One region of the Rhodococcus sp. 27YEA15 genome, then DNA from elsewhere that is predicted to be linked to it. Evidence: riboswitches for the same ligand, from Rfam matches in the RefSeq annotation. Region 1 holds a riboswitch; each other region holds the start of a gene.
The links. Region 1 has a riboswitch for S-adenosylmethionine ahead of ABH922_RS18045 (putative leader peptide). Riboswitches for the same ligand answer to the same signal wherever they lie in the genome.
Positions count from the first base shown of each region.

Region 1 (7,173 bases):
CGGTGCGACGTTGGTGATCGTCACTCACGAGGTGGGGTTCGCCCGCGAGGTGGCCGATACCGCGGTCTTCATGGACGGCGGCGTCATCGTCGAACAGGGCCCACCCTCCCAGGTGATCGACAACCCTACCCACGAACGAACGAAAGCTTTTCTCTCCCGCGTTCTCTGACGCGCACTCAGTTTGTTTCCCGAAAGGAAAAATAGATGTCTTCCCGATCCAAGCGCGCTACCTTCCTGATTTCGGCACTCGCCACGGTCGGATTGCTCAGTGCAGCGTGCAGCAGTGCCGATGCCGATTCCGACGCGGGCACCGTCACTTCCGCATCCGGCTACAACCTCACCGCGGACCAGGACCGGATCTCCACCGACAAGGTGGATTCTATTGCGGCGGAGGTCCCGCAGGACATTCGTGACCGCGGCACCCTACGCGTGACCGGCAGCGCCGGATCCGCTCCGCCGCTGCGTTTCTACGCCGACGACGACAAGACCCTCATCGGATCGGAAACCGACTTCGCCTACCTGATCGCGGACGTGCTCGGGTTGAAGGTGGATCTGCAGACGGCGGACTGGGCACAGAACTTCGTTCGCGTCGATTCGGGCGAGACGGATGCGTTCATCTCCAACGTGACGGTCACCGAAGAGCGTAAGGAAAAGTACGACTTCGCCACCTACCGCCTGGACACGCTCGCGTTCGAGGCGAAGAAGGGCTCCGGAATCTCCATCAAGGAACCCAAGGACGTCGCCGGGCGCAAGATCGCGGTCGGCTCCGGAACCAATCAGGAAGCGCTGCTGGTCAAGTGGAGTGAAGACAACGTAGCGGCCGGTCTGGCACCGACCGACATCGTCTACTACCAGAACACCACCGACTACTACCTGCCGCTGCAGTCCGGCCGTATCGACGCCTACTTCGGTCCCAACCCGTCCTCGCAGTTCCACGCCAAGCAGTCCGGTGAAACCGAAGTGGTGGGCGAGTTCTCCGGTGCCGGAGACAGTCTGCAGGGTCAGATCGCAGTGTTGGTGAAGAAGGACAACGGTTTGATCCAGGCAATCAGTGACGCCATCAACCACACCATCGAGAACGGCACGTACAAGCAGGTTCTCGAACGATGGAACATCACGACCGAAGCCGTGGACAAGTCCCTGATCAACCCGCCCGGCCTCCCCAAGACCTCGTGAGCTGCCTTTCATGACTGACATCGTCGACGTAGTGGTCATCGGCGGAGGACTCGTAGGGGCCTCCGCCGCCTGGCGACTGGCCACGCGCGGGCAGCGTGTAATTCTTCTCGAACAGCACGTACCCGGACACAAGCACGGCGCGTCCTACGGCACATCACGGATCTACCGACAGGCGTACGACAACCAGTTCTACACTCGGCTGGCAGCACAGGCACTGCCGTTGTGGCGCGAGCTCGAGGATCTCACCGACACCGGTTTCCTCGAGCTCACCGGCGCGGTCGATCACGGCCTGCCCGAGGCTGTTCAGGCCAAGGCGACGGTATTGGCGGAGCTGGGCATCAAGGGCGAGATCCTCACCCCGGAGCAGGCTTGCGCCCGTTGGCCGGGTCTGAGGTTCGACACGACGGTGTTCCATCATCCTGACGCGGGCCGTCTGCACGCCGACCGTGCGGTGGCCGCACTGAAGGCGGGAGCGAGGCTGGCCGGGGCCGACGTCCGACACGAGAGCGAAGTGCAGCAGGTCGCACGAGCCTCGTACGGCGTCGACGTGGTCACCGGCAGTGGCACCACAGCCGCCAAGCACGTCGTGATAGCGGCCGGGGCCTGGACGGAGGACTTGATCGCGCGCAGTGGGCTCGGCGAGTCGATCGTCCTGCCGGAACTGCGCACGACGCAGGAACAGCCCGCGCACTTCGTGCCGCTCGACCCTGCCGTCGCCTGGCCCAGCTTCGTGCACCATCCGGGCGCCCAGCTGAATACAGCCGGAATCTACGGCCTCGGATCCGAGGACGGCGTCAAGATCGGCGAGCACGCCACCGGTCCGCAGGTCACACCGGCGACGCGCGACTACACCCCGAGCGCGGCGGGGGAGCAGCGTCTGGTGGAGTACGCGCAGGCCTGGCTACCCGGCGTCGATTCGGCGCAGGTCGAATCCCTGACCTGCCTCTACACCAACACTCCGGACAGCAACTTCGTGATCGACCGGGTGGGGGCGGTAACCGTCGCGGCCGGATTCTCCGGTCACGGCTTCAAGTTCGGTCCGGCGCTGGGAGAACTCGTCTCCGATCTGGTGAGCGGAGATGTCCTTGCCCCGGAAGTTTTTCGATTGGGGTTGCGTTGAGCCAGGATGTGGCATCGAGAGAGAGTTCCGTCGACGAACAGCGGGTACGCGAGGAGGGGTCGCTGTTCGTGGACGGACTGGGCGAGTTGCGAGTTCGTTCGGTGGCGCAGAGTGACCGGTTGGCCGCTCCGCTGATCGCCGAGCTGGCCACGGAGTACAGCGCCAGATACGGCGGGACGCGAGCGGAGATGCTTGCGGACCTCGAGACGTACCCGGCGGAGGAGTTCGCATCACCGCACGGTGCGCTACTGGTACTGACCATCGGCGACGAGCCCATCGCGGGCGGAGCCTTTCGTCAATTCGATTCCGGTACTGCCGAATTGAAGAGAATATGGACTTCGAACCGGTATCGCCGGCGTGGGTTGGGCAAGATCGTGGTCCGCGAACTGGAACGGGTGATCGCCCAGCGTGGATATCGAAAGGTGTACCTGACCACCGGGCCGCGTCAACCCGAAGCGGTGGCGTTGTATCTCGCGAGCGGATACACCCCACTCTTCGACCGAAATCTCACGCCCGACGAGATCGGTGTGCATCCCTTCGAGAAGGTAGTGGAGGCTTCGAACGGGTAGCCGGGAAGTGTGCGCCGCCGAACCGAGCGAACACCTGGAAAGTGTGACTCGAGCTGCAATTCCTACCGCCCGGGTTGACAACACCCGGGCATCGACTCGTAAACTTACGGACGACCATCCAGAGCGACCGAGAGACCTGGCTCCGTGAAGTCGCAGCAACCCCCCGAGCGATCGGGTGCGGGTGCTACCGCCAGGACCGATGGAGGAATACGGACGATGAAGGCAGTTGAGGGCGGTTTCGACACCGCGTGGTCTCGTCGACATGTCGATCTCTGCCGTACCGCAGGGTCCTTCTGTACGTACTGACCCCTGGGTCAGTTTCCCACGGCTACTCGTCACATCGGGTGAGCCTGCATTTCTCTTCTCTTCGTAGCTGATTCGTACGAGTCGACCTCTGTCGACGAATGCGTTCGTCGGCGCGCCTCACTAGGAGTTTCTTCGGTGTCCTCGTCATCTCACGGTGCTCGCTCCCGCGTCACTGTCATCGCCGGTATCGGCGCCATCTCGATTCTCGGGACCGTCCTTGCCGGATGCAGCAGCGACAGCGGTGATTCCGCAGGCGCTTCGGGTACCGCGCAGCCCGGCGGCACCTTACGATACGGACTCTCGACTGCTCCTACCTGCGCCGATCCCGGTCAGGCCGGTACCAACCAGACGGTGTACGTCACTCGTACCGTGGTGGATTCGCTGACCGATCAGAGCACCGACACCGGCGAGATCAAGCCGTGGCTGGCCAAGAGTTGGGAGATCAGCCCCGACGCGTCGAGTTTCACGTTCACCCTGCGCGACGACGTCACCTTCAGCGACGGCACCCCGCTCACCGCGGACTCGGTGAAGAAGACCTTCGACTCCGTCAAGGATCTCGGCCCCAACGCCTCGTTGGCCAAGAGCTACCTTTCCGATTACACCGGCACCGACGTGGTCGACTCGCACACCGCGAAGGTCAACTTCTCCGGACCCAATGTTCAGTTCCTGCAGGCAACTTCGACGCCGCAGCTCGGAATCCTCGCCGACTCCACCACAGCGCTTACCTCTGATCAGCGGTGCGCGGGCGCAGCCGTGGTCGCTTCCGGCCCGTTCACCTATTCGGACTGGCAGCAGGACAAGAGCGTCTCGATCAAGAAGCGCGCCGGGTACACGTGGGGTTCTGAAGTCTTCGGACACCAGGGTGAGGCCTACCTCGACGGCGTCGACTTCACCGTCGTCCCCGAATCCGGGGTCCGTGCCGGTAGCCTCGCCTCCGGTCAGCTCGACGCGGTCAGCGACGCGCTGCCGCAGGACGCGGCACAGATCGAAGGTGCGGGCGGCCGAATCCTGACGCGGCCGAACCCCGGCATCAGCTTCTTCTTCCAGCCCAACGTCAGCCGCGGTGTTCTCGCCGATCAGGCTGTGCGCCAGGCGATCATCCCGGCCATCAACCGCCAGGAACTGGTCGACACCGTTCTCGATCCGTCCTTCTTCCCCGCCACCAGCCCGTTGGCGCACACCACCCCGCTCTACAAGGACCAGTCCGACATCGTCACCTTCGACGCGGACAAGTCCGCGAAGCTGCTCGATGCTGCCGGTTGGACGAGGACCGGTGACGGAGTCCGGGAGAAGGACGGCCAGAAGCTGACCTTCTCGGTGACCTTCAGCCCGGTATTCGCCGGTAACCAGGCCATTCTCGAACTCGTCCAGCAGCAGTTGCGCAAGGTGGGCGTGGATCTGCAGCTCAACCTGGTCTCCAACGGAGAGCTGAGCGAAAAGCAGAACTCCGGTGACTACGACGCGGTCTACTACAACTCCACTCGTGCCGACGCCGACATCCTCCGCGCCACCTTCGGTCTGGACGGGCGCAACCTCAACAAGCGCGCGGCGGACCCGGAACTGGACGCGATCTTGACCAAGCAGCTCGCCACTACCGACAACACCGAGCGTGGCGCTCTGATCGACCGAGCGCAGCACCTGATCGCCGATCGTGGACTGTCCATTCCGACCATCGAGCTCTCGCAGGCCGTCGGCGCCGCGTCGAGCGTTCAGGATCTGAAGTTCGAAGCGTCTTCGCGTCTGCAGTTCTTCGACGCATGGTTGTCGGGTAAGTGACATGACTCGTTACGTACTCACCCGACTGGGACAGGCCGCGCTGGTTCTGTGGGCGGCGTTCACCATCTCGTTCGTGATCTTGTTCCTGCTGCCCAGTGACCCGGTCAGCATGGCTGCCGACGCCTCCGGTCAGGGCATTGCCGTGGACCAGGTCGCACTGGATCAGCTTCGCGCTCGGTACGGTCTGGACCAGTCGGTGTGGGTGCAGTACTGGACGTCGCTGACGCACTCGCTGCGCGGTGATTTCGGTACCTCCATCGCCACCGGACAGCCGGTGACCGATGCGATCTTCGCGGCTCTGCCGAGCACGATGACGTTGGCGCTCACCGGACTGCTGTTCTCGCTGATCTTCGGCGTGAGCATCTCGTTCTTCGCCACCTACACCCGCAAGCGCTGGCTCGCGAACCTGTTGTTCTCGCTGCCGCCGCTCGGTGTAGCGGTGCCGACTTTCTGGGTAGGACTGATTCTCCTGCAGTTCTTCTCGTTCCGGCTGCACATCTTCCCGGCGTTCGGGGACAAGGGTTTCAGCTCGGTGATCCTGCCGGCGATCACACTCGCCATACCCACCGGCGCCGTCATCGCACAGGTGTTGACGACCAGCCTGCAAGCGACACTGCGTTCGCCGCACGTCGAGACCGCGTACGCCAAGGGTGCAAGCCGCTGGCGAATCCAGACTCGCCATGCCATGAGATTGGCCAGTATTCCCGCGTTCACCATCGCAGGCGTGCTCGTCGGAAACCTGCTGGCCGGTTCGGTGGTCGTGGAGACGGTGTTCTCCCGCGCCGGTGTCGGCCGACTGACACAGACCTCGGTGATGGCTCAGGACATCCCGGTGGTGCAGGGCGTCGTCGTCTTCGCGTCGCTGGTGTTCGTGCTCGTCAACCTCGCGGTGGATCTCTTCTACCCCCTGATCGACCCGCGCATCGTCCAAACCAAGAAGTCGCAGTCCGAAAGCTCGAACGAACTGGAGCCGGCCCATGTCTGAGACGCTGATCGAACCCGTACTGGTCGATCCGACCCCCGAAGACGCCCCGGTGGTTCCGCGTCGCCGCGGGTCCAGATTCTTCGGTCTGATCCGCAAGCCCAGCATCGTGATTCCGTCGCTGATCGTCTTGTTGGCCGTCGGGTTCGCACTGTTCCCCAACTTCTTCGCCAGCGGTGATCCGCTCTCCGGAGTGCCGGCCGACAAACTGCAGGGACCGAGCCTGGCGCACTGGTTCGGTACCGACAATCTCGGGCGTGACCTCTACACCCGTTTCGTTCACGGCGCCGCGCTGTCCTTGACCGCAACCCTCGTCGCCGTGGGCATCGCTCTGGTCGTCGGATCGCTGATCGGCCTGCTGGCCGGATTCGTCGGCGGCGTCGTGGACGCGGTACTGATGCGTATCGTCGACGTTCTCCTCTCCATCCCGGCGCTGCTGCTCTCCCTGGCTCTGGTGACCGCGCTCGGCTTCGGCACCATCAACGTCGCCATCGCCGTCGGTGTGTCGATGGTCGCGAACTTCGCCCGGGTGATGCGCGCCGAGGTGATGCGGGTGCGCGGCGCGCTGTACGTCGAAGCAGCGTTCAGTTCGGGTGTGCGGTGGATCGGTGTTCTGCGTCGGCATGTCCTGCCCAACTCGTACGCACCGGTGATCGCCCTGTCCGCGGTCGAGTTCGGTCAGGCCGTACTCGCGGTGTCGGCATTGAGCTTCCTGGGCTTCGGCGCCGTTCCCCCGACGCCCGAATGGGGATCGCTGGTCTCCGAAGGCCGTAACTACCTGGCCAACGCCTGGTGGATGACCACACTTCCGGGTCTTGCGATCGTGGCCGTGGTGATCTCGGCCCATCGCATCGGCCACGAGATCGAAAAGAGTAATCGACGATGAGTACTGTCGACGGATCGCCGAGCGCTGTGAACGAGCCGTTGCTCTCCGTCACCGATCTGAAGATCGCGTACGGAGACACCCCGGCTGTGCACGGTGTCAGCTTCACGCTCGGGCGTGGGGAAGTGGTCGCGGTGGTCGGTGAGTCCGGCTCCGGAAAATCGACTACCGCGCATGCCATCCTCGGATTGCTCTCGGGCAGCGGCCGGATCACCGGCGGCACCGTCGAATTCGAAGGCGAGCGGATCGACTCGTCCTCCGATCGAGCCTGGCGCAGAATCCGTGGCGCCCGAATCGGTTTGGTGCCGCAGGATCCCACGACGTCGCTGAACCCGGTGACGCGCATCGGTGACCAGGTGGC
Region 1 covers NZ_JBMHHW010000001.1:3,871,396-3,878,568, reverse strand. Annotated here, with positions in the region: gene ABH922_RS18065 (amino acid ABC transporter ATP-binding protein) at 1-169, shown strand, start outside; gene ABH922_RS18060 (ABC transporter substrate-binding protein) at 205-1,176, shown strand; gene ABH922_RS18055 (FAD-dependent oxidoreductase) at 1,187-2,296, shown strand; gene ABH922_RS18050 (GNAT family N-acetyltransferase) at 2,365-2,865, shown strand; SAM riboswitch class I at 2,977-3,071, shown strand; gene ABH922_RS18045 (putative leader peptide) at 3,082-3,171, shown strand; gene ABH922_RS18040 (ABC transporter substrate-binding protein) at 3,307-4,947, shown strand; gene ABH922_RS18035 (ABC transporter permease) at 4,949-5,932, shown strand; gene ABH922_RS18030 (ABC transporter permease) at 5,925-6,815, shown strand; gene ABH922_RS18025 (dipeptide ABC transporter ATP-binding protein) at 6,812-7,173, shown strand, end outside.

Region 2 (7,173 bases), 3.4 Mb from region 1:
TTGAGTGGCTGCAGGACGGTACCGGAGCCGAGTGCGAGACTCAGGCGGAGTGGGACCGTGGTCTGGGCGGGTGGGGTGGTGGCGACAGTGGTCACGAGTTCATCAGTGACTCCTCGGGAGTTTCGGGTAAGGACGAGTCTTCGCCGAGTCGGCGCAACAGGCGGCCGGCGATCACGAGTAGGTCGCGTTCGGCTTCGGTGCATTCGGCATCGATGACTGCGCTCAGCCACTCGGTGCGACGTGCTCGGTCTTCGAGGAGAGTCGCCGTACCGAGGTCGGTGAGGCTGATCAGGATCGCTCGTCCGTCGGACGGGTCGGATCGTCTGCCTACCAGATGCTGTTCTTCGAGTGCGGCGACGGTTTTGGCTATCGATTGAGGTGTGACCTGTTCGAAGTGCGCGAGGGATCGCGCAGTCATGGCGCCTTGCCGGTGTAGATGACCGAGAGCTTGCATCTGGCTGGGGGTCAACGAGTGGTCGCTGCGTTTGGTGCGCAGGCGCCGGATGAAGACGCTGAAGTCCTCCCACAGACTGTCGGCTGGTGTTGGCATGAGGGCCCCTTCGCTCGAACGCTACCTTAGGCAGTTTAGCTGTCTACTTTTCATAAAATGAAGCCTATGTGAGCAAAAATACTGTTTATTTATATCAACTTGGTTGTCTATATCGAGCGCAGGTTGGCAGGTGTGCAGGTGCGGGACCGCGGCTGTGTCGCACCGGAGCGCCGGCTGAACTGGTGATGGGCCCCGATTCAACTCCGAGGTCGGAGCGGATTAGGTGGTACGCAATCCTCGCGTAGGCCATTCTTGAGGGGATATTGTGAGGTTTAGGGGGATACGGGTCTTGAAATGCCTGGATTCACCGGTCGTCAACTGTGAGAGGCATAGCACCGTCAATGGCACGTCAACAAGAGCGTGCGCGGCGTACCCGCGCCAGTCTGGTCGAAGCGGCCGCAATCGAGTTCGCCAAGCGTGGATACGCGGCGGCGTCGGTCAACACGATCCTGGAAGGTTCTCGCGCGACCAAGGGCGCGATGTACTTCCATTTCCAGTCGAAGGAGGATCTGGCGCGAGCGGTCCTGACCTCGGCGATCGACTCGTTCGGCGAAATCACCGAGCGATGGTCCGCGAGGACGGATCTGGATCCGTTCGTCGTTCTGCACGGTCTGGTTCTCGACATCGCCGAGCTGTTCCGCTCCGATGTCATCGTCCAGGCGGAGTTCCGGCTGATCATCGAGCCCGAGTTCTACGCAGACGTGCAGTCCGGTGGCGGGCAGGTGTGGGGTCGAACTGCTCACGCGCTGGCCACCCGGGCACAGAGCGAAGGGTTGCTTCGAGACGGGGTGGATCCGGCGAAGTTCACTCGGGTCTTGGCGGCAAGCCTGGCAGGGCGTCGCTACATGGCTGATCTGATCGCGAACAGCGGGCACATCGCGGAGTGGTTCGAAGAGTCACTCGAAGTCATTCTCGACGCCATGGCTTCGCCGGAGTGGCTGGAGGAGTTTCGACGGACCGGTTGGCCGACCATCGAACCCCTCGTTGCAGACTGAGAACGTGTTTTATGCCCACTGAGCTGGCGATTTGGGTTTTTCCGGCGCTGTGCCATAAGCTATCCAAGCTCCCAACGGAACGCCGTTGGGGTACTGGTTCGGAGTGATCCGACGGGCCCCCTTCGTCTAGCGGCCTAGGACGCCGCCCTTTCAAGGCGGTAGCGCGGGTTCGAATCCCGTAGGGGGTACGCTTTGCGAAAGTGAAGCGGTTTTGCGCAAGCAAGACGATGTAGTATGGTTTGACCCGCACGACAAGCTTTGAGATGCTCGAAAGCAAGGCCAGGACAGTGGTTTTGGAGCAGCCCGAAGATGTAGTACGGTTTCACAGCAAGGAAAAAGCAAGGCCCTGTGGCGCAGTTGGTTAGCGCGCCGCCCTGTCACGGCGGAGGTCGCGGGTTCGAGTCCCGTCAGGGTCGCAAAGTGATGTATTTCCCCCATGAAAGGGAAATGCATTGCAGTGCGATAGGCATTCGGTTCGGGTGCCGTCCGGCCAGGTAGCTCAGTTGGTACGAGCGTCCGCCTGAAAAGCGGAAGGTCGCCGGTTCGATCCCGGCCCTGGCCACCATTAATTCAAGCCCTGTTCCCGGTGTTCTTCATGAACACGAGGACGGGGCTTTTCGGTATCTCGGCCGGAAGCTGTCCCGGGTTCCAGAGATTTTTGCAGCACCTGACTTCATCAGGAGTTGCAGGTGATGTTCGATCCGCGCACACCGTGAAATTGTGCAGGGGCGAGTCGCTTGTATGCAGAACGCGAGAAGTTCTGCGAGCCCGTGGCGTTGCGGCACAGCTCCAGTGAAGCGGCGAGAATCGTCGGTGTGAATTGTCAAAGGACGAAGCGTCGGCGCTCCGGCAGTCGGTGGAGCGTGGAACAAATCGCCCGGACCCTGCGGCGCGATTTCCCCGACAACCCGCAGATGTACGCGGCCGACGAAACGATCTACCTTTGCCTCTGCATCCCGGGTCGTGGCGGGCTGCGCCGTGAGCTTCGCACAGCATTGCACACGGGCGCTGCCCGCCGGAAGTCTCGACGCCAGGCTCGACAGCGGCAATCGCGGTACCGCGACCCGGTGGTGATGATCAGCGACTGACCTGCCGAGATCGAAGACAGAGCCGTACCCGGCCATTGGGACGGTTACCTCATCATCGGCAAGAACCACACCTCCACCATCGGAACACTCGTCGAACGCGCCACCTGCCACGTCATGCTCGTACACCTACTTGGCAATCTCGGAGCCGAAGCGATGTGCGAGGCGCTCACGGCGCGATCGGGCAACCGCTGCCGCATCTGCGTGGCTCGCTGACCTGAGCCACGGCAGCGCAATGGCGGACATAAAGCTTTCACCATGGACACGGCCATGCCGGTCTACTTCTGCGATTCAGCCTCACCCTGGCAACGACGGGGAACCAAAACACCAACGACGCACTGCCCCAATATTTTCCGACAGGATCGAGCCTTTCGATTCGCAGTCCCGAAGGCCTCGAAAGGGTCGCCCACGAACTCGACACCAGACCCGAAAGGCGCCTGGTGCGGCGTGGGACAAGTAATTGGACAGTTGGTCTGCGGTACTTGCTTTGTATGCGAGTTGCGCCTGTGGTTGTGCGGGGCGTGTGACGGCGTTGATGCGGTCCAGGTCGGTGCGTGGCCGGGATCGCGCAGCGGGCTCGGATCATCGGGCTCGCATCCGAGGGCGAGTCGAACACACGGATCGCCGAGCTTGTCGGCATGGAACATGACAGTGATATCGCCCGTATTCCTTGTGGGCGTTGCCGATCCAGTGCGATGACGACGACGAGTGGGAGCGCCAGGTGAGCGATCTGCCCTACTTGTCACCGGGTGGCCCGGCAACGACGGCCGTAACTCGGGGACGCCGAGGACGAGTTCCGCGCTGCCGTCGAGAGCCGCTTCTACGCGACGTGACGTGACGTGGCATGGCCTGACCGTCGCGGGGACACGGGACTGATTCATCGCACAGGCGCCCGGCGACAGGGCCGTTCCTGATATCGGGACAGCGCGACTGCGTCGTTACCGAGGGTCGCATGTCCGAGGCGAAGTAGATCTTCGACGCCGCTGACCTCCTCGGGGCGGAGATGCTCAACGCCGCCGAGGATGGGTATGGGGGGATGGATATGTAGGGTGCGGGTATCGCCGGTTCGGCCTTGCATCTGTCGCGTGTGCCTGGGCGTACCCTCCACTACCGGCAATCACAAGCTGTCGTCCTCGCACAAGCTCGCGGACAGCGGATTCGAATGGCACCTGAACGCGCTGCTGAACTTGAAGAACAATGCTGCCTACATACATCCGGGTCTCACCGCTGCGGAACTGAAGGAGACGAACAGCGGGGCGGAGCGTCTGGTCGAGGCCGCCGAGCCGGTAACGGCCGCTCGGCGGTAGGCCGTTACCGGCCGGACCAAAGTACGTCGCGGCACCGGCCCGGGTTGTCGAAGCGCAACGGTTTCGATCACTGTGAATGTATTGAGTGTCCTTGTAGTCCAATGTTATTCGTGCACTGCAATTTGACTTGCTCGTTGGCTGCGGCATACATTGCAACGACCATCCAGAGTGGCTGAGAGACCTGGCTCGATGATGCTGCAGCAACCCGCTTCGTTTCGAGTGTGGGTGCTACCGCCAGGACCGATGGAGGACGCATGACCGTATTTGCTGTTGGTATCGAGCTGGACGGCGAGGGTACACATCCGTCGGCTTGGCGTCGTAGCGCGTACAGCCCGGATCAACTGCTCACCGGCAAGACCATTCGTCTGCGGGTGGCTGCTGCCGAGAACGCAGGATTCACTTTCGCTACGTTCGACGATTCCATTCTGCCGCCGACCGGTGAAGTACGCGGGCGCATCGATGCCGTCGCACGGGCGTCGTACGTAGCGCCGGTGACGAGCACTATCGGCTTGGTTCCGGTGGTAGGGACGTCGTATGCGGAACCGTTCCACACGTCGTCGCAGTTGGCGACACTCGACTACTCCTCGCGTGGTCGCGGAGGTTGGCTACCGGTACCCGTTGCCGATCCAGCGGCGGCAAAGACCTGGGGGAGGCCCGCGGTTACGACGGACGCCGATCGGGCACGCGAGCAGCACGACTCGGTGACCGTGGTGCGTGAGTTGTGGGATTCGTGGGAAGACGATGCCGTCGTCAGGCACTATGCCACGGGGCGGTTTCTCGATCGGGATCGGCTGCACTACATCGATTTCGAGGGGAAAACGTTCTCCGTGAAGGGTCCGGCGATCGTTCCGCGTCCGCCGCAGGGTCAGCTCGTCGTGTTCGGTCGCTACGGCCAGATCGATCCGCGTCAGGCCGATGTCGTTCTCGTCACCGGAGATTCGGTGGAGTCCATCGCCGCTGCGGCAGTGGCGGCGCGCAATGAGGGTGCGCTGTTGGTGGTAGCAGAGTTGGACGTGGCCCTGGACACGCCGGCATCGGTCGCATCAGAGCGATTGGCGGACTTGAATTCTCATGTGGAAGCGCGGGAGTCCGGTCGATTCGGATTCTCCGGCGATCCGCTGCGGTTGGCGGCGCTGTTGGGAGAGCTCGGATCGCACGTCGACGGTGTGCATCTGCATCCGTTGGTTCTGGACGAGGAACTTCCGGTGTTGGCCAAGCTCGTGCTTCCGGAGCTGTCGAAGTCCGGGTTGACGCGTCGCCCGGTGCCGGGCTCGTCGTTGCGGGCCAACCTCGGCCTGGCGCGGCCGGCCAATCGATTCGCCCACACTTCCTGACTTGACTTCGTGCTAAGGATATCTCGGCAATGACTGCATCTCGCTCCGCTGCGCCACGCCCCGACGCGCAGGTTCACTTCGGCGTCTTCTTCCAAGGCGTCAACCACACCACTATCTGGTCCGATCCCACCAGTGGATCGCAAATCGACTTCGAGACGTTCCGGCGGCTGATCCTCACGGCCGAGCGTGGACTGTTCGACGCGTTCTTCCTCGGCGAAGGTCTGCGCCTGCGTGAACAGGACGGCAAGATCCTCGATCTCGACATCGCCGGACGGCCCGACGCGATCGCGCAGCTGGCTGCGTTGGCCGCGATCACCGAGAACATCGGTCTGGTCGCGACTCAGAACACCACCTACAACGAACCGGCGGATCTCGCCCGGCGGTTGTCGGGTCTGGATCTTCTCTCCGACGGCCGCGCCGGCTGGAACGTGGTCACCACGGACAACGCCTGGACGGGCGAGAACTTCCGCCGGGGTGGATTTCTCGATCACGAATTGCGCTACGAGCGTGCCGGACAGTTCATCGACACAGCTCGGGCACTGTGGGATTCGTGGCGCGACGACGCGATCGCACAGTCCCGTTCGGCGGAAAACTGGGCTGGGCCGGATGCGGTGGCCACGGTACGACGTGAGACGTCGCAGTTCGACGTCGACGTCACCGCGACCTTGCCGCGTAGCCGTCAGGGGCATCCGGTGATCTTCCAGGCCGGTGATTCCCCGAGCGGCCGTGACTTCGCTGCCAGTCGTGCCGACGTCATCTTCTCCCGGCACGGGACGGATTTCGACGACGCACTCGAATTCGCGAACGACATCCGAGCCCGGCTGCGCAATGCCGGCCGGCCCGAGGACGACATCAAGATTCTTCCCGGAACCCAGATCGTGTTGGCGGAGAAAGAATCCGAGGTCGAAGAAAAGGTTCGCTGGGTTCTCGAAGGTCAGTACACCGGACAGACCGCGTTGTCGTTGGTCGGTCTGGTATGGGGCAAAGATCTCTCCGACCGCGATCCGGACGGTCCGCTCCCCGAGGAAGATCCGGTTCCGCGCCCGGTATCCGGGACACGAGGTGCATTCCGGGACGGAAACGATCCTGTCGCAGTTGCACGCGAGTGGCGGGCTCTGGCCGAGGCGAAGAACCTCTCGCTGCGTCAGGTCGCCATCGAGACCACTACGCGGTCCGGCTTCGCGGGAACACCCGGGCAGGTGGCGGACACGTTGACGCATTGGGTGCGTCAGGGTGCTTCCGACGGCTTCAACATCACGCCGTACCTTGTTCCGAGCGGTCTGGACGAGATCGTCGACTGGTTGGTCCCCGAGTTGCAGGATCGCGGTGCGTATCGCACCGAGTACACCGCGTCGACGCTTCGTGGGCATCTGGGTCTGCGGGACCCGCTCACGCGCCGTGGTCCTTCGGAAGCTGCAGGGTAGAGGTCCTGTCTCGTACTGCTACGGCGCCAGCTGAATCCACGAAGGTGGGTTCGGCTGTTCGCTGGGAGATAGTCGTCTGTGTCGCGGCCGGATTCACGACGTTGTTGGATTCCGCTGTCCTGGGAATCGGGGTTCCGGTCATCCGAGCTTCACTCGGGGCGACCACGTCCGAAGTCCAGTGGATTCTTGCCAGTTATTCGCTGACCTTCGGGCTCGCGTTGGTTCCGGCCGGCCGACTCGGTGATGTCGTCGGGCGGCGGCGGCTGTTTCTGTTCGGCTTGAGCATTTTCGCGGTGATGGGTGTAGTGGGGGCGCTGGCCTCGGATCCGTCGATGATCATCCTGGCCCGCTTGGGGCAGGGGATCGGTGCGGGCACGGTCAGCTCGCAGGTGTTGGGCATCATCACCGATCGGGTATCGGGCCGGGCCAGAGCGAAAGCGCTCGGGGCGTACAGCACTGCGGGTGGGCTGGCGGGGGT
Region 2 covers NZ_JBMHHW010000001.1:471,039-478,211, forward strand. Annotated here, with positions in the region: gene ABH922_RS02190 (MFS transporter) at 1-95, opposite strand, end outside; gene ABH922_RS02195 (MarR family winged helix-turn-helix transcriptional regulator) at 92-550, opposite strand; gene ABH922_RS02200 (TetR family transcriptional regulator) at 892-1,545, shown strand; tRNA gene ABH922_RS02205 (tRNA-Glu) at 1,661-1,733, shown strand; tRNA gene ABH922_RS02210 (tRNA-Asp) at 1,888-1,961, shown strand; tRNA gene ABH922_RS02215 (tRNA-Phe) at 2,034-2,110, shown strand; gene ABH922_RS02220 (hypothetical protein) at 2,409-2,633, shown strand; gene ABH922_RS02225 (hypothetical protein) at 3,716-3,937, shown strand; SAM riboswitch class I at 4,094-4,187, shown strand; gene ABH922_RS02230 (LLM class flavin-dependent oxidoreductase) at 4,192-5,271, shown strand; gene ABH922_RS02235 (NtaA/DmoA family FMN-dependent monooxygenase) at 5,301-6,695, shown strand; gene ABH922_RS02240 (MFS transporter) at 6,764-7,173, shown strand, end outside.
Region 2: another riboswitch for S-adenosylmethionine. It lies ahead of ABH922_RS02230 (LLM class flavin-dependent oxidoreductase); the one in region 1 lies ahead of ABH922_RS18045 (putative leader peptide).

Region 3 (7,173 bases), 2.7 Mb from region 1:
GACGCTCTGTGGGGTGCGATGGTTGCCGGTATACCGGTATCGGCGGGCGGATGTAGGCGGGCTGCGGAGCTTCTCGTACTGCTGGCTGTCGCCGCCGGATTGGAACCGGCGGACAGGCATCGCTTCGTGTCGGGTGCAACCAGGACTATCCGGTCGGTGGAAGTCTCCGAAAGCGGATGGTCCACCTGGGAACGCAGTTATCCGACTGACCGCACCGCGGAAGTACTCGGATTGGTCGGCGCCACAGGTGTCGATCTTGGAAGGTTCGGCGCTACGTCGGATGCTCCGTGGGCCAAGTACCTGGCGCGCGCAGTTCTGCAGCGCTGATCACCGGGAGGTAGCCGGCGGCGCAAACCAGTCAAGGCTCGATCCGGGGTGGATCGAGCCTTGACTGGTTGTGATGGTCGATCAGATGTTGACGCCGTAATCACGGGCGATTCCGGCCAGGCCGGACGCGTAGCCCTGACCGACGGCGCGGAACTTCCACTCGCTGTTGTGGCGGTACAGCTCACCGAAGACCATGGCCGTTTCGGTGGACGCGTCCTCGGAGAGGTCGTAGCGAGCCAACTCGGAGCTGGTGACGAGGTCGACGACGCGAATGTAGGCGTTGGTGACCTGGCCGAAGGACTGCAGACGAGCGTCGGCATCGTGAATGGAGACCGGGAAGAAGATGTTGGTCACGTTCGGCGGTACCGCCGAGAGGTCGATGTTGATGACCTCGTCGTCGCCGTCGCCGTCGCCGGTCAGATTGTCGCCGGTGTGCTCGATGGAACCGTCGGGCGAGCGGAGGTTGTTGTAGAAGACGAAGTGCAGGTCGGACAGGACTCTGCGGTCGGCACCGGTGATCAGTGCGCTCGCATCGAGGTCGAAATCGGCACCGCTGGTGCTGCGTGCATCCCAGCCGAGGCCGACTGCGACCCTACTCAGGTTGGGTGCGGCCTTGGACAGAGATACGTTGCCGCCCTTGGCAAGTGTGACGCCCATCGAGGTTCCTCTCATTCGAACGAAGGTTTGTCTCTTCGTTCGGGGTGCTGATTGGTCGGTTCCGTATTCACACTACCGTGAGCGGGATGTGCGTTGCCGCAGAGCTGAGATCGTGGCGGTGTCGTTCGAATCGGATCGTCGCGGACCGGCCGAAAAGAGGGCGTGTTGTCGGATATCGGAGTGCTACGCCGAGTTCGCTTTCTGTTGGTCGTAGACACCCCGGGTCGACACCCGTGCTCGATTGACTAGTGTCGATGGTCGGAGACAGCGGTACCGAGGCGTCGGCGTCGACATCGTTCCGGGGAACAACGAGCGGAAGCGAGTAACCGATGAGTGCGCGAAATGCCGAGTATCCGCGTCCGAAACATTTCCTGGTCCATCTGAGCGATACACATCTGGTGGCCGAAGGTGAACTCTACGACGCGGTGGACGCGTCGAAGCGGCTGAGTCAGGTCCTCGACGGGCTCGTGGCATCCGGGGTCAAGCCTGATGCGTTGGTGTTCACCGGCGATCTGACCGATCAGGGAGATCGTGACGCGTACGCGACGCTCAAGGAGATTGTCGACCCGGTGGTCGAGGAACTCGGTACGCAGATCATCTGGGCGATGGGTAACCACGACGACCGTGGTCAACTCAGGTCGGTACTGCTCGGTGAGGCGCCGAGCGAACTTCCGCTCGATCGGGTCTACGACATCGACGGTCTTCGTCTCGTCACTGTGGATTCGACGGTGCCCGGTCAACATTACGGTGAGCTCAGTGACCACCAGTTGGACTGGCTACGAAGCGAATTGACCGTTCCAGCGCGGGACGGCACCATCGTGGCGATGCATCACCCGCCGGTGCCGTGTGTCCAGGACCTGGCGGTGTTGGTAGAGTTGCGTGAGCAGTCTCGATTGGCCGATGTGCTGCGGGGCAGCGACGTACGCGCGATTCTGGCCGGTCATCTGCATTTCTCGACGTCGGCGACGTTCGCCGGAATTCCGGTGTCGGTGGCATCGTCGACGTGCTACACCCAGGATCTCAATGTGGTGGTGGGCGGGCAGCGTGGCCGAGACGGTGCGCAAGGCTGCAATCTCGTTCACGTCTACGACGAGACGATCGTGCATTCGGTGGTTCCGCTCGGGGAGTACGCGTCGGTGGGCGAGCCGGTGGCCGCAGCGGAAGCCGAGCGTCGCTTGGCGCGCGCGGAGGTTCGAATCCTCGAGAGCGAAACTGTCAGCCGCACCAAAGTGTGAGGTCACGGACCGCTGAAGCCGCCACAGCGGTACCGGGACGATTGTCGGTGCGGTGTCCGAGCACTATCGTCGGGGAAGGTGCAGAGCTCCAGCGATCAAGGACCGGCTAGCTGGACGGCAACCCTTCATGCCGATGGGGTGCCCCGGAATCACACCTGGTGATGCGTGAGATCGCGCATCGCAAGCGGCAGTTGCGGTACGCGAGCATCGGCGATCTCGATGCGTTCACGACCGGTACTGTGCGCTCCCGAGTGGTACTCGAACAGGAGTAAATGCCGATGACATCCTCTCTTCCCCTCCATCTCGCCGTCGCGCTCGACGGTGCGGGCTGGCACCCAGCTGCGTGGCGAGAACCGAACTCACGCCCGACCGAACTGTTCTCCGCGCCGTACTGGACCGACCTGGTGGCTACGGCGGAACGGTCGCTGCTCGATTTCGTGACCATCGAGGACAGTCTCTCGGTGCCGTCGAATCCGCTCGAACCGCTCACCGACGTGGTCGACGAGGTTCGGGCCCGCCTCGACGCCCATCTGGTGGCGGCGAGAGTGGCGCCGGTCAGCAAGAACATCGGGCTCATTCCCACTGTCACCACCATCCACACCGAACCCTTCCACGTTTCCAAAGCCATCGCGACATTGGACTACACCTCTGGCGGGCGGGCAGGCTGGCAGGTCAAGGTATCGGCCTCGGCATCCGAATCGGCGCATTTCGGCCGCCGTTCCATCCCGGCATTGACCGAGCAGGAGCGCGAATCGATTCACGGTGGCACACTCCCGGACTTCGTGAAGGAACTGTTCGACGAGAGCGCCGAAGCGGTCGAGATCGTTCGCCGACTCTGGGACAGCTGGGAAGACGATGCCGAGATCAGGGACGTCGAGACACGACGATTCATCGATCGGGACAAGCTGCACTACATCAACTTCGAGGGTGAATATCTGTCCGTGCGAGGCCCGTCGATCACGCCGCGGCCGCCGCAGGGGCAGCCGGTGGTGACCGCGTTGGCTCATCAGCGCGTACCGTACGAGCTGGCCGCTCGATCGGCTGATCTGGTGTTCGTCACGCCCCGCGACGACGGGCAGGTCACCTCGATTCTCGCCGAGGTGCGCACCGCACAGGACAGTGTCGGACGCAGCGGCCCTGATCTTCAGGTTTACGCCGACATCGTGATCTTCCTGGACTCGGCAACGGAGACCGGGCGCGCGCGGCTGGAGAGGTTGAATGCGCTGTCCGGCAAGGAATACCACTCCGATGCGGTGATCTTCACCGGCTCGGCAGCCGAGCTTGCCGATCGGTTGTCCGAGTGGCAGGGCTTGGGGCTCGACGGATTCCGTCTGCGTCCGGGAGTGGCGGTCGACGATCTCGATGCGATCTCGTCCGATCTGATTCCACTGCTGCAACAGCGTGGAGCCTTCCGAACCGAGTACCCCCACACCAATCTGCGCGGCCTGCTCGGCCTCTCGACCGAGGTCCCCAACCGCTACGCCGCCGACACGTCGGCCGCCTGAACGAGGAGTGTCAGATCATGAGTTCTCAGCAGCGTAAGCAGGTTATTCTGGGCGCCTACCTCGGTGGGGTCAACCACCACACCGCGTGGTGGGATCCCAAGGCGGGAAGCCAGATCGAGTTCGAGTCGTTCGCGCACACCGCCCGCACCGCCGAGCGCGGAAAGTTCGACTTCTTCTTCCTCGCCGAAGGTTTGGCGCTTCGTGAACGGGCCGGCCAGATCTTCGACCAGGACATCATCGGACGCCCGGACACCTTCACCGTCCTCGCATCACTGGCGGCGGTGACGAAGCATCTCGGTCTGGCCGGGACCATCAACGCGACCTTCAACGAACCGTTCGAACTGGCACGCCAATTCGCCACGCTCGACCAGTTGTCCGGCGGCCGGGCGGCCTGGAACGTCGTGACGTCCTTCGATGCCTTCACCGGTGGGAACTTCCGTCGCGGTGGGTACCTCGATCATGCCAAGCGTTACGAGCGCGCAGCGGAAACCGTTGCGCTGATCCGCGAGCTGTGGGACTCGTGGAGCAGCGACGACATCGTTGCCGACAAGGAGTCCGGTCGATTCCTGGCACGTCCGGATGCCGGTGAATTCGCGCATCACGGCGACCAATTCGATGTCAGTGGCCGATTCACGGTTCCGCGCAGCCCGCAGGGGCGGCCGGTTCAGCTGCAAGCCGGTGTGTCGCCACAGGGCCGTGATTTCGCGGCGGCGAACGCGGACGCGATCTTCTCGCCGTACGGCAGTCTGCCCGAGGCATCGGACTTCTACCGTGACATCAAGGCGCGGGCCGTGGCAGCGGGCCGTGCACCCGAGGACATCAAGATCCTGCCGTCGGCGAGCTTCGTCATCGGGACGTCCGAGGCCGACGCCATCGAGAAGTACCGGGAAGTCCGCAATCAGCAGGTCACCGGTCAGACGGCCCGGATTCACCTCGAACAGATCTGGAATCGTGATCTCTCGGCTTACGATCCCGAGGGACCACTACCCGACATCGATCCCGATCCCGAAGCGCCGCCGATCATCCAGGGTAAGGCCTTCATCTACCAGGACAGGTTCGCCACCGTCGCCAAGTTGCGGGCCGTCGCGGAGAGCAAGAAGCTCACTCTGCGAGAGGTCGTCATCGACCAGTTCGAGCGCGGACCGATCGTCGGCACCGCTGCACAGGTGGCAGAAAAGATCGATTCCTTCGTCCAACAGGACGGCTCGGACGGCTTCATCATCGGCTCGCATCTCGTGCCCACCGGTCTGGACGAGTTCGTCGACGACGTGGTGCCGCTCCTGCAAGATCGTGGTGTTCTGCGCAGCGAGTACACGGGTACGACGTTGCGTGAGAATCTGGGCCTCGCCGTACCGGCCGAACGCGAACCGGCCGCAGTGCGGTAACCACAAGATCGAATCCGCTAGGGTCGTCCGAAAGGGCGGCCCCAGCGGCGTTTTCAGAGCTCCCAGGGTGCCGGGATCGGGTAGTAGGCGTCGAGGAATTCAGTGATCTTGCGGGTGCGCAGTTCCAGATCTATTTCCGGGGCGCTGCCGTCGTTGAGGCAGAAGAAATCCACGGATCGGTGTGCCAGCAGCCGATCCATTTCTCGAAGTCCGGCTTTGACGGTGGTGTCGACGTACCTGACCGAGGCCGACTTCTGCACCACGGAGCGCCCGCTGAGGAGGGTGTAGTAGTGATACAGCGAGTTGGTCACCGAGATGTTGGTGCTGGCCCGGAACGTACTGGCGGCGGTGGCCGCGAAATCGTCGGCGAATTCGCGTTCCATCTCGGCCATCACACTCTTGCGCAGTGGGGTAGCGGCGTGCTCGAGATGCCGGGTGGTCATCGATCCGAAACGTTCTTGCAGTAGTCGCCGGTTGACGCGCGCCGCGTTCTCGAAACCGCTGCGGTCGTTGTCGTTGTGGCCCAAACCGATTCGAGTGTCGGCTTCGATGAACATGCTGATCCCGCCGGGGGAGAAGAACATTTCGGGCCCGACGGCGCGGCCGAAGAACATGTCGTCGTTCGAGTACAGGAAATGCTCGGACAATCCCGGGATGTGGTGCAGTTGGCATTCGACAGCTTGGGAGTTGTGGGTGGGCAACACACTCGGATCGGCGAAGAACTCCTCGCTGGGCACGAACGTAACCCGCGGATCGTCCGCCAACCAGTCCGGCCGGGCCGAATCGGTGGCGACGAAGATACGGCGAATCCACGGTGCATACATGTGTACCGAGCGCAGCGCGTATTTGAGTTCGTCGATCTGGCGGAACCGGGCGTCGGATTCGTCGCCCTCACCGACTATGTAGTTCTGCATGCGGCGTGCTCGTTGCGCCTGAAATTCCTTGGAGGAGCCGTCCACCCACGAAAAGACGAGGTCGATGTCGAAGTCGACGTCGGAGGCATGAGCGGCGAACATGTTCTCGATGGTGGGCCAGATCTGCCCGAAGCGCTCGACGGTTCCGCGGACGGCTTCTTCGGGTCGTATCGTGCGCCGTGTCAGTGAGTTCTCGACCGGCAGGACTATGGACTCCTCGGTGATGGACCACAGTTCGATCTGAACGCCGATGTTCGCGCCGTAGTGCAATCCGCTCGCGACGTGGACACGGGGCCGGTACAGCCGGAAGATCCGGGCCTTGTTGGTCTGGGACAGTGCGCCGTCGGCGACCAGGACGGTCGCACTCTTCTTGGCGTCGACGGTCTTGGAATAGAAGGGCTCGTTCGAGCATCCGTCGACCAATGCGCGGCGCAGTAGTTTGCGCTCGGTCCAACTGACTGCGATGACCGGCCGTTCGTCGTTGCCGCGAACCAGCAGATACTCGATCCCGGCCGCATCGAGGAGTCCGCGCAAGAAGAGCAGGTCCTCGACCATCGCCTCCAACGGTGTCGTCGTGGTGATGGGCAGGGCGAAGCGGTTCTTGAACCGTACTGTCGAGGTGAGTTCACCCATGTGTGCCCGTACCGATGAGGACGGATGGGATACGTCGGCGGAGTCGTCGTGCTCCGGCGGAACCAGATAGACGTCAGACGAAACAGGCAATTGTGTAATGGGATGCCTTCCGGGAAGTAGCGACATCGGCGATCGGAAGATCCCGATTGCGACGTGTCCCCCGAGTCTAAGTCCTCGGAGCCGCCTGATGTGACCAGCCAGTAGTACTGCTGAGCTGCGGTACGGCTACTGATCCATCCGCCGCTGTCGGAGCGAATCACTACCCTGACGTACGGGGGGTGAGCGATGAAGCTCAGGTTCGTCATGATTGTCGTGTATTCAGGGGTGGTGGCCGCGGGTTGCGCGTCCGAAGGGGTCGACGGAACGCACCCGATACCGCTGCCGTCTACCAGTAGGGCGGCGTCGGAGTCTGTCGATGCGGATGCGTTTTACCTCGGCTACGGCAAACACGCATTCCGGTTGGACGGTGTCGCCGCAGGTTGCTGGTTCAATCCCAACACCGATACGTCACCGCACA
Region 3 covers NZ_JBMHHW010000001.1:1,135,632-1,142,804, forward strand. Annotated here, with positions in the region: gene ABH922_RS05285 (plasmid pRiA4b ORF-3 family protein) at 1-327, shown strand, start outside; gene ABH922_RS05290 (TerD family protein) at 409-984, opposite strand; gene ABH922_RS05295 (phosphodiesterase) at 1,314-2,219, shown strand; SAM riboswitch class IV at 2,297-2,412, shown strand; gene ABH922_RS05300 (LLM class flavin-dependent oxidoreductase) at 2,498-3,724, shown strand; gene ABH922_RS05305 (NtaA/DmoA family FMN-dependent monooxygenase) at 3,742-5,109, shown strand; gene ABH922_RS05310 (stealth family protein) at 5,163-6,656, opposite strand; gene ABH922_RS05315 (hypothetical protein) at 6,942-7,173, shown strand, end outside.
Region 3: another riboswitch for S-adenosylmethionine. It lies ahead of ABH922_RS05300 (LLM class flavin-dependent oxidoreductase); the one in region 1 lies ahead of ABH922_RS18045 (putative leader peptide).

Region 4 (7,173 bases), on a different contig from region 1:
GAAGACCGGAACCGCCGATTCGGATCGGCGCGAGCGATCGGTCGCCGATGTGATCGAGTAGGTCTGAGCGTCAACGGGAATCGGCCCTGCACCCAGATGGATGCAGGGCCGATTCACGTTCTGCGGTGCCGGTATCACTCACACCGCAGGCAACCCCAGGTGCTCGCGGAGGGTATGGGTGGTGTACTCGGTGCGGTACGCGCCTCTCTCCTGCAGGGCCGGGACGAGTTTGTCGACGAGGTCGTCGATCGAATCGGTCAGGTGGTACGGGTTGATGTTGAATCCGTCGACCACTCGGTGCCGGACCGAGTACGCCCAGCGGTCGGCGATCTCGCCTGCCGTCCCGGTGACGTACCGAAAGTTCGGGGCGACCTCGAGCACCAACTGTCGGATGGAGAGTCCCTTTTCGTCGGCGAGTGCACGCCAGCGCGCGATCTGGTCGAGTTTTCCGGTGCGGTCCGCGATCTGAATCGTTCCTCGGGACGGATCGAGTTCGCCGTCGACGGGTTCGACGTCGGGCAGTGGACCGTCCGGGTCGTATGCCGAAAGGTCTTGACCCCAGTAATGTTCGAGATAGGCGATGGCGCGGTGCGGATTGTAGGCGCTCTCGCGGAGCCAGCGAGCCTTCTCGTCGGCGTCCGCAGCGGTGTCGCCGATGACGACGGTGGCGCTGGGCAGGATACGAAGAGAGTCCGCAGACCGGCCGTGGGTGGCGAGTCGCGTCCGAAGGTCTCGCGCGTACGCGACGGCGGTGTCGAATTCGGTGTTCGCCGAGAACACGACATCGGCGTGGCGGGCGGCAAGTTCACGGCCACCGTCGGAGTCGCCGGCCTGGAACAGGACCGGGCGTCCTTGTCGGCTCCCGGGCACTGTGGGCGTCGCGCGGGCGCGCAGGATGTCGGATGTTCGGGTGACATCGGCGGTGCTGCCCGGCAACCACGAGTCGGCGTCGACGCTCGATGCGACGTCGCCGAGAGACCATGCGCCCCAGTACTGTTTGGCCAGTTCGACGAGTTCGGTGGCTCGTTCGTAGCGGCGCTCGTGTGGAAGCCAGCCGCCGCGACGAAAGTTCTCGCCCGTCCAGGCATTGTCGGTAGTGACGATGTTCCAGCCCGCCCGGCCGTCGGACAGGAGGTCCAGGCTCGCGAGCCGGCGGATCAGGTCGACGGGAAGACTGTAGGTGGTGTTCTGGGTGGCAACCAAGCCGATTCGATCGGTCACACCCGCCAGTGCCGACAGTTGCGTGATGGCGTCGGGACGGCCGGCGATGTCGGTGGCCAACACCGCGCCCCGGTTCTCACGAACGCGTTGGCCGTCGCCGAGGAAGAAGGCGTCGAACAGTCCCCGCTCGAGGGTCTGGGCCACCGTCACGAAGGTGTCGGCGGAAACTTGGTCCGCGGCTTTCGGATCCTCCCACACGGTCTGCGGGCCGATTCCCGGATAGAACACACCGAGGTGAACTTGCGCTTCGGCGTCGTACGGCGCTCCGGTGTCCGGAGTGGTCATGGCGAACTCCTCAGAGGTATGTGACTAGCGGGTCGACGGCGATGCGTAGCGGCTGACAGGGCGCGGCAACCCCAGCGTCTCGCGTAGGGTCGCGCCGACCTGCGGCGCACGGTGTAGGGACAGCTCCTGCAGTGCGGGAACGACGCTCTGGTACAGAACGCCCAGATCGGTGGTGGCGACGGCGGGATGGATCCGGACACCGTCGACGGTGCCCGTCAGGGACCGTAGCAAGTCGACGAATTCCGGTGCGGAACCGACGAAACGGAACCGCCCACTGTCGTGCCACGTCGCGTGGTCGTCGAGTGCGGTGAGGCGGGACTGTGCCGCCTGGCCGGAGTCGTCGAGAACGATCTCGATCTCGGCGAAGGTCAATCCGTCGTGTCGGGCAGCGCCTTCGGCGATCGCGGTCTCGTCGCGGCCGGAGACCAGCGTGATGTCGAGAAGATCCGACACACCCAGATCCGCGTCACCCACGACCACGATCTGTCCCTGCGGGGGTCGTGGGGTGATCAGCGGGCCGACGACGTCGAAGAACTCGCCGGAAAATCGGACATGGTGGACTTTGTCGGGGTCGAGGTAGCGGCCGGTTGCGGCATCACGAATGACGGCGTCGTCTTCCCACGAATCCCACAGTCGACGGGCGAGGTCCACGACGTCTCGGACCTCGGCTCGTGCGGCTTCGGTGCTCCGGGCCGCGAAACCGACGGCATCGTTGGCGTCGGCGGAGTTGTCCGCGCCAACCACCCAGGCGGCGCGTCCTCTCGACGCGTGATCGAGGCCGGCGAGTTGGGTGGCGACGTGGAAAGGCTCGGTGGTCAGTGTCTGTACCGTCGGCGCGAGTCCGATTCGGTCGGTTGTCGAGGCGAGGTACGCGGCGCGGGTCCCGGCATCCAATCTGCCCACCGGATACGGCGCGCTTTCCGGTACCACCGTGTCGGCGAAGGTGACGAGTGAGATCCCGGCTTTCTCCGCGGCTGCTGTGGTCGATCGAAGAATGCGGGGCGAGAGCAACTGCTCGGGCGGGTGTCCCCACGCCCGCCACGCAGCGGGATGACTTCCCGCGCCGTCTATCTCGATTGCCAGGTGTAGAAAATCAGGCGAACCAACCACGATCAAAGACCTTTCGGATGAGTGCGGACGCACACCGGGGCTCCAGTCCTCACCCCTGCGCGCTTGCGGAATCTGCTCTGATCCCGCCCGGTCGTCACCTGGAGCACCCCACCGCGCAGGAGGGTTGCCGACCAGCAAGCCAGGGCTTGACGCTGGTACTCATGACCGCAGCTCAATCTAACATGCGTAGTTCGTACCGAAAACCTCTGCGCCCCAACGCCAAACTTGTATATCTGGTAGCGAGGTCAATGCCCAGTGTTTCGATCCGGCAGATTCGAAAACTCGATACCGCGCCGAATCTGCCGTCGTTGCTGCCTGCGTGGAAACACCATCAGGCTGATCACCCCGGCCCGACGACCTGTTACCCGCACCGGCGCCACCGCGCAGGCCCGGATCGGCTTCATGCTGTTCCTGCAAATCCCTCCGCCCCGTTTCACTCGTCACCGCAGGTATGGAGGCACGGATAGGGGTGGCTGCTTGATACTGCCTCTGTGCGCGCTGCCGATTCTCGAGGCGTACCGGCAGGATCGGCTACAGGTCCCCGGCCTCGCACGTTCGGGCGCCTCCGATGCCACCCCGATCGCTCTAAGCCGTGTCGTCGAGATTCTGCTCGTCGACGACTGCACGCAGATCCGCTGTATGGCGCCCTCCGCCGCCTCCCGAGCAGGGTCGGCAGCGACAATGTGGAAGACGGTATCGGCCACAGAATCACCAGGACGGACAGCGCCGTCATCGTCGGATACTGCCCGGTCAACTGATCGGCGAGCCAGTACGTGCACAAAGCCAGTGCCGAGATTGTTGCAGTCGCCCGCGTGAACACCCCGACGACGAGTGCGATTCCCAGACCGGTTTCCACCGCCGGAACGACGATTCCGAACGGTCCGGGCATTGTTCCCAGGACGTCGGTGGTGAAGATCTTGTAGAGATCTGGGACACGAGTGTTCGTCGACGTGCTGTCGACGACGAGAAGAATGTCGGCACGGCCGAAATGAGCCCGATACTTGACAAGGCCCTCGTGCAGCCACAGTGCGCCGAGGGCGACTCTCGTCGCACCGGCAAACACCGGTGCGACGAGAGCAGAGAACCGGTTGCGCCCCATCAGGAAAGGCTTGCCGCGCCGAACACGGCCTTGGCCTTGTCGCAGTGAACGACGAGGTCGGTGAAGGTCGATGCGTTCGCACCGTTGAGGGTGAAGGTCTGGGATGCGTTCGCGAAAGCGACGCTTCCGAGTTCGACTCCCACGGATACGGCAGCCTCGTCGGTGCCGTTGGTGAGGTAGAGGTGGAGGTCAGGTCCTTCATCCGACGAGAAGCCGGAGAGGGTGAGTGTGTTGCCGGTTACGTTCGCGACGCCGGTGACCTTCTTGTCGTTCAGGCCGGCGAAGGTGCCGGAGAGTTCGTGTGATGTTCCTCGGGTCATTGCCGCTGCCGCCGAAGTATCGGCGACGGTGGTGCTCGAACCCGCTGCCGGGGTGTCGTTCTGGCTGCTGCATGCGCCCAGCACGAGCGTCAATGACAGTGATGCGATGGCGATGCCGACTTTGGTACGCACGGTGTGGAGTCCTTTCCTGAGGAAATCTTGCCCACCCACTCAATCACCGCGAGCTCGGCATGCATTCGGATATGACAAGCCCGTAATGGACTATGTCGAGACTGTAAGAATCGGGGGATACCGTCGGGTCGACGCTATTGTCGAGTCGTGAATTCTGTACCTCGTGTGATGCTTGTGGAGGACGACCCGACGGTCAGATCGGTCGTGGGGGAGTACCTGCGTGCCGCCGGCATGGAAGTGACGGAGTACGGCGACGGAATCAGTGCAGGCAACGCTGCTCGTGCGCAAATACCGGATCTCATGATCGTCGATCGGATGCTCCCGGGTCGCAGTGGAGACGACGTATGCCGTGAAGTGCGCAGCTACTCGGACGTGCCGATCATGATGCTGACTGCGCTGTCCGCGGTCGACGAGCGTATCGAGGGGCTCGAACGTGGTGCCGACGACTATCTCGGTAAGCCGTTCTCCATGCGCGAGCTTCAGCTTCGGGCGCAGGCACTCTTGCGTCGCCGGAGTGCAGGGGGAGTGCAGACGATCATCGAGGCAGATCAGTTCAGAGTCGATCTCACGCGTCGGCGGGTATGGACGAAAGGCGACGAGATCTCCTTGACCACACGAGAGTTCGAGCTCCTCGTGTACTTGATCCGCAATGCCGGTCGTGTGGTCGGCCGTGAGGAATTACTGCGTGAAGTGTGGGGATGGGGGTTTGGAGATGCGTCGACGGTGACTGTGCATGTCCGGCGGCTGCGCGAGAAGATCGAGGAAGATCCGCGGTTTCCGTGCCACCTGGTCACAGTGTGGGGCGCGGGTTACCAGTTCGGTACAGGTGCTGATTCCTGATGCCGGCCGTGCATGATTTGTTGCTGATCGTCGGAACGACGGTGACGTGTACCGCGGTGATCACTGCCGTGGCGTGGATTGTGTTGCGCATCAACAGGCATGGTTCGATAGCGTCTCAATTCGTTGTCGTTGTTGCGGCTGCGGTGCTGTCGATAGCCTGCTCGACGATCATGGTACTGATCGAAATGTTCTTCTCCGCTCATGATCTGGTGGTGCTCGGCTGGGTGATGGCCGTCTCGACGCTGATGAGTGTGGGTGCTGCATGGCTGATCACCACCCGTGTTGCGAAACGGTCGATTTCGAGTTTGATCCGCTCCACCCGACAGATCGCGGACGGCGATGTGCTCGACCCGCAAAACCCTGGTTGGCGCGAGTTCAACGAACTCTCCGAACAACTGTCCGAGACGTCACAGAGATTGGCCGACGCGCGGTCCGAGATCGACAAGCTCGATGCCGCGCGCCGTCAGTTCTTCGCATGGATTTCGCACGATCTACGCACTCCTCTCGCTGGAATTCGGGCAATGGCAGAAGCTCTCGGTGAGGGTGTCGTCGCAGACCCCGACCTGTACGTGCGGTTGATCAGGGACAAGGTGGATACCGTCAATCACATGGTCGACGATCTGTTCGAGCTTTCACGGATCGAGAGCGGATCGTTCGGTCTGCGATGCGAGATCGTCGACTTACTCGACCTCGTCTCCGATGCGGTGTCCGACGTGCAGGAAGTTGCCTTGCAGCGTGATATCCGGATACGCCAGAACGGTATGACAGGGCACACGCTGTGGGGTGACGCCCGTGAATTGACTCGGGCGATCGGAAATCTTCTTGCCAACGGCATCCGGTACACCCCGGACGGATCCGAAATCCTCATCTCGGCGACCACGCGTGACGACGGGCACCTGGTGTTGAGCATCCTCGATCACGGGTCAGGGGTGTCGACCGAAGACCTGGGGCGCATGTTCGACGTGGGATGGCGAGGAGATGCCGCTCGGCAGGCAGACTCGTCATCTGGTGTTGCCTCGGGCGCAGGTCTCGGGCTCGCGATCGTTCGTGGCATCGTCCACGCGCACGGCGGAGACGTGTACGCCAGATCCGTCGAAGGTGGTTTCTGCTTGGACGTCACCCTTCCGCTCCAAGGACTCGATCAGCGCCGACAGGGAATCTCGATGTGATGGTCCATGACATCGCCGGGTCGAATCTCGGACGCATTTTAGGCGCTGATCTATTATTCACGTGTGGTTTCACAGGGATGGTAGGTTCGGCTGTTTCGGAATGAGCAGGGCAGCGAATACTGCGACAATGCAAATACCGCCGAGCATCAGATATCCGTTTGTGTAGCCGGACTCGAGAGGCACGCCGGAGGGGGACGCGCCCACCGCTACGATGCTTGCCATCGCGGCGGCACCCAGCGATCCTCCGATAGTCCTGATGTTGGCGTTCATGCCGCTGGCGACACCGGTCTGGTCAAGGGGGACAGCTGCGACCACGACGGTGGACATCGCGGCAAATGCCAACCCGAGTCCGATACCGATGATCGCGCTGGCCACGTAGATGTCCCGCTGGTGTCCGTGCATCAGTGCGACGACGAAGAAGCCGGCGGCGGCGATCAGAACTCCCGTCGCAAGGACACTCTTGGAGCCGTACCGTTCCGACAACCGGCCGGTGTAGATACTGGATACGAAAGTGCCGATTGTCATGGGCAATAACGTCAAGCCGGATTCGGTGACCGATGCTCCGAAACCGTATCCGTATTCCGTCGGTGCTTGTAAAAACTGCGGTAGAAAACCGAAAGAGGCGTACATGCCCACACCGAGCAGCAACGCCACCAGGTTTGCCGTCCACACCGATCGGATGCGCATCATCTGCATGTCGATCAACGGATTGTCCGAGCGTGACTCCGCAATCACCCACAACACCGCGATTACGATTGCGACGGCAATCAGCACGAGCGCCGTCGTCGACAACCACCCCCACGACGAGGCTTGGCTGACAGCGAGAAGTAGTGCGATCAGCCAGACAGATAGCAATGATGCATTGAGCCAGTTGATCTTTCCGGGTGTCGTCACCGGCGATTCCGGCACCAGAACCTGGGTGGCAATAGCGGCGACGGCGGTGACGACGAACGGGATGATGAACAGCCAACGATAACTCAACAACGAGACAATGGGG
Region 4 covers NZ_JBMHHW010000002.1:463,470-470,642, forward strand. Annotated here, with positions in the region: gene ABH922_RS27170 (MFS transporter) at 1-61, shown strand, start outside; gene ABH922_RS27175 (NtaA/DmoA family FMN-dependent monooxygenase) at 139-1,506, opposite strand; gene ABH922_RS27180 (LLM class flavin-dependent oxidoreductase) at 1,531-2,616, opposite strand; SAM riboswitch class IV at 2,671-2,783, opposite strand; partial or broken gene ABH922_RS27185 (DoxX family membrane protein) at 3,290-3,715, opposite strand; gene ABH922_RS27190 (DM13 domain-containing protein) at 3,715-4,167, opposite strand; gene ABH922_RS27195 (response regulator transcription factor) at 4,315-5,007, shown strand; gene ABH922_RS27200 (sensor histidine kinase) at 5,007-6,176, shown strand; gene ABH922_RS27205 (MFS transporter) at 6,246-7,173, opposite strand, start outside.
Region 4: another riboswitch for S-adenosylmethionine. It lies ahead of ABH922_RS27180 (LLM class flavin-dependent oxidoreductase); the one in region 1 lies ahead of ABH922_RS18045 (putative leader peptide).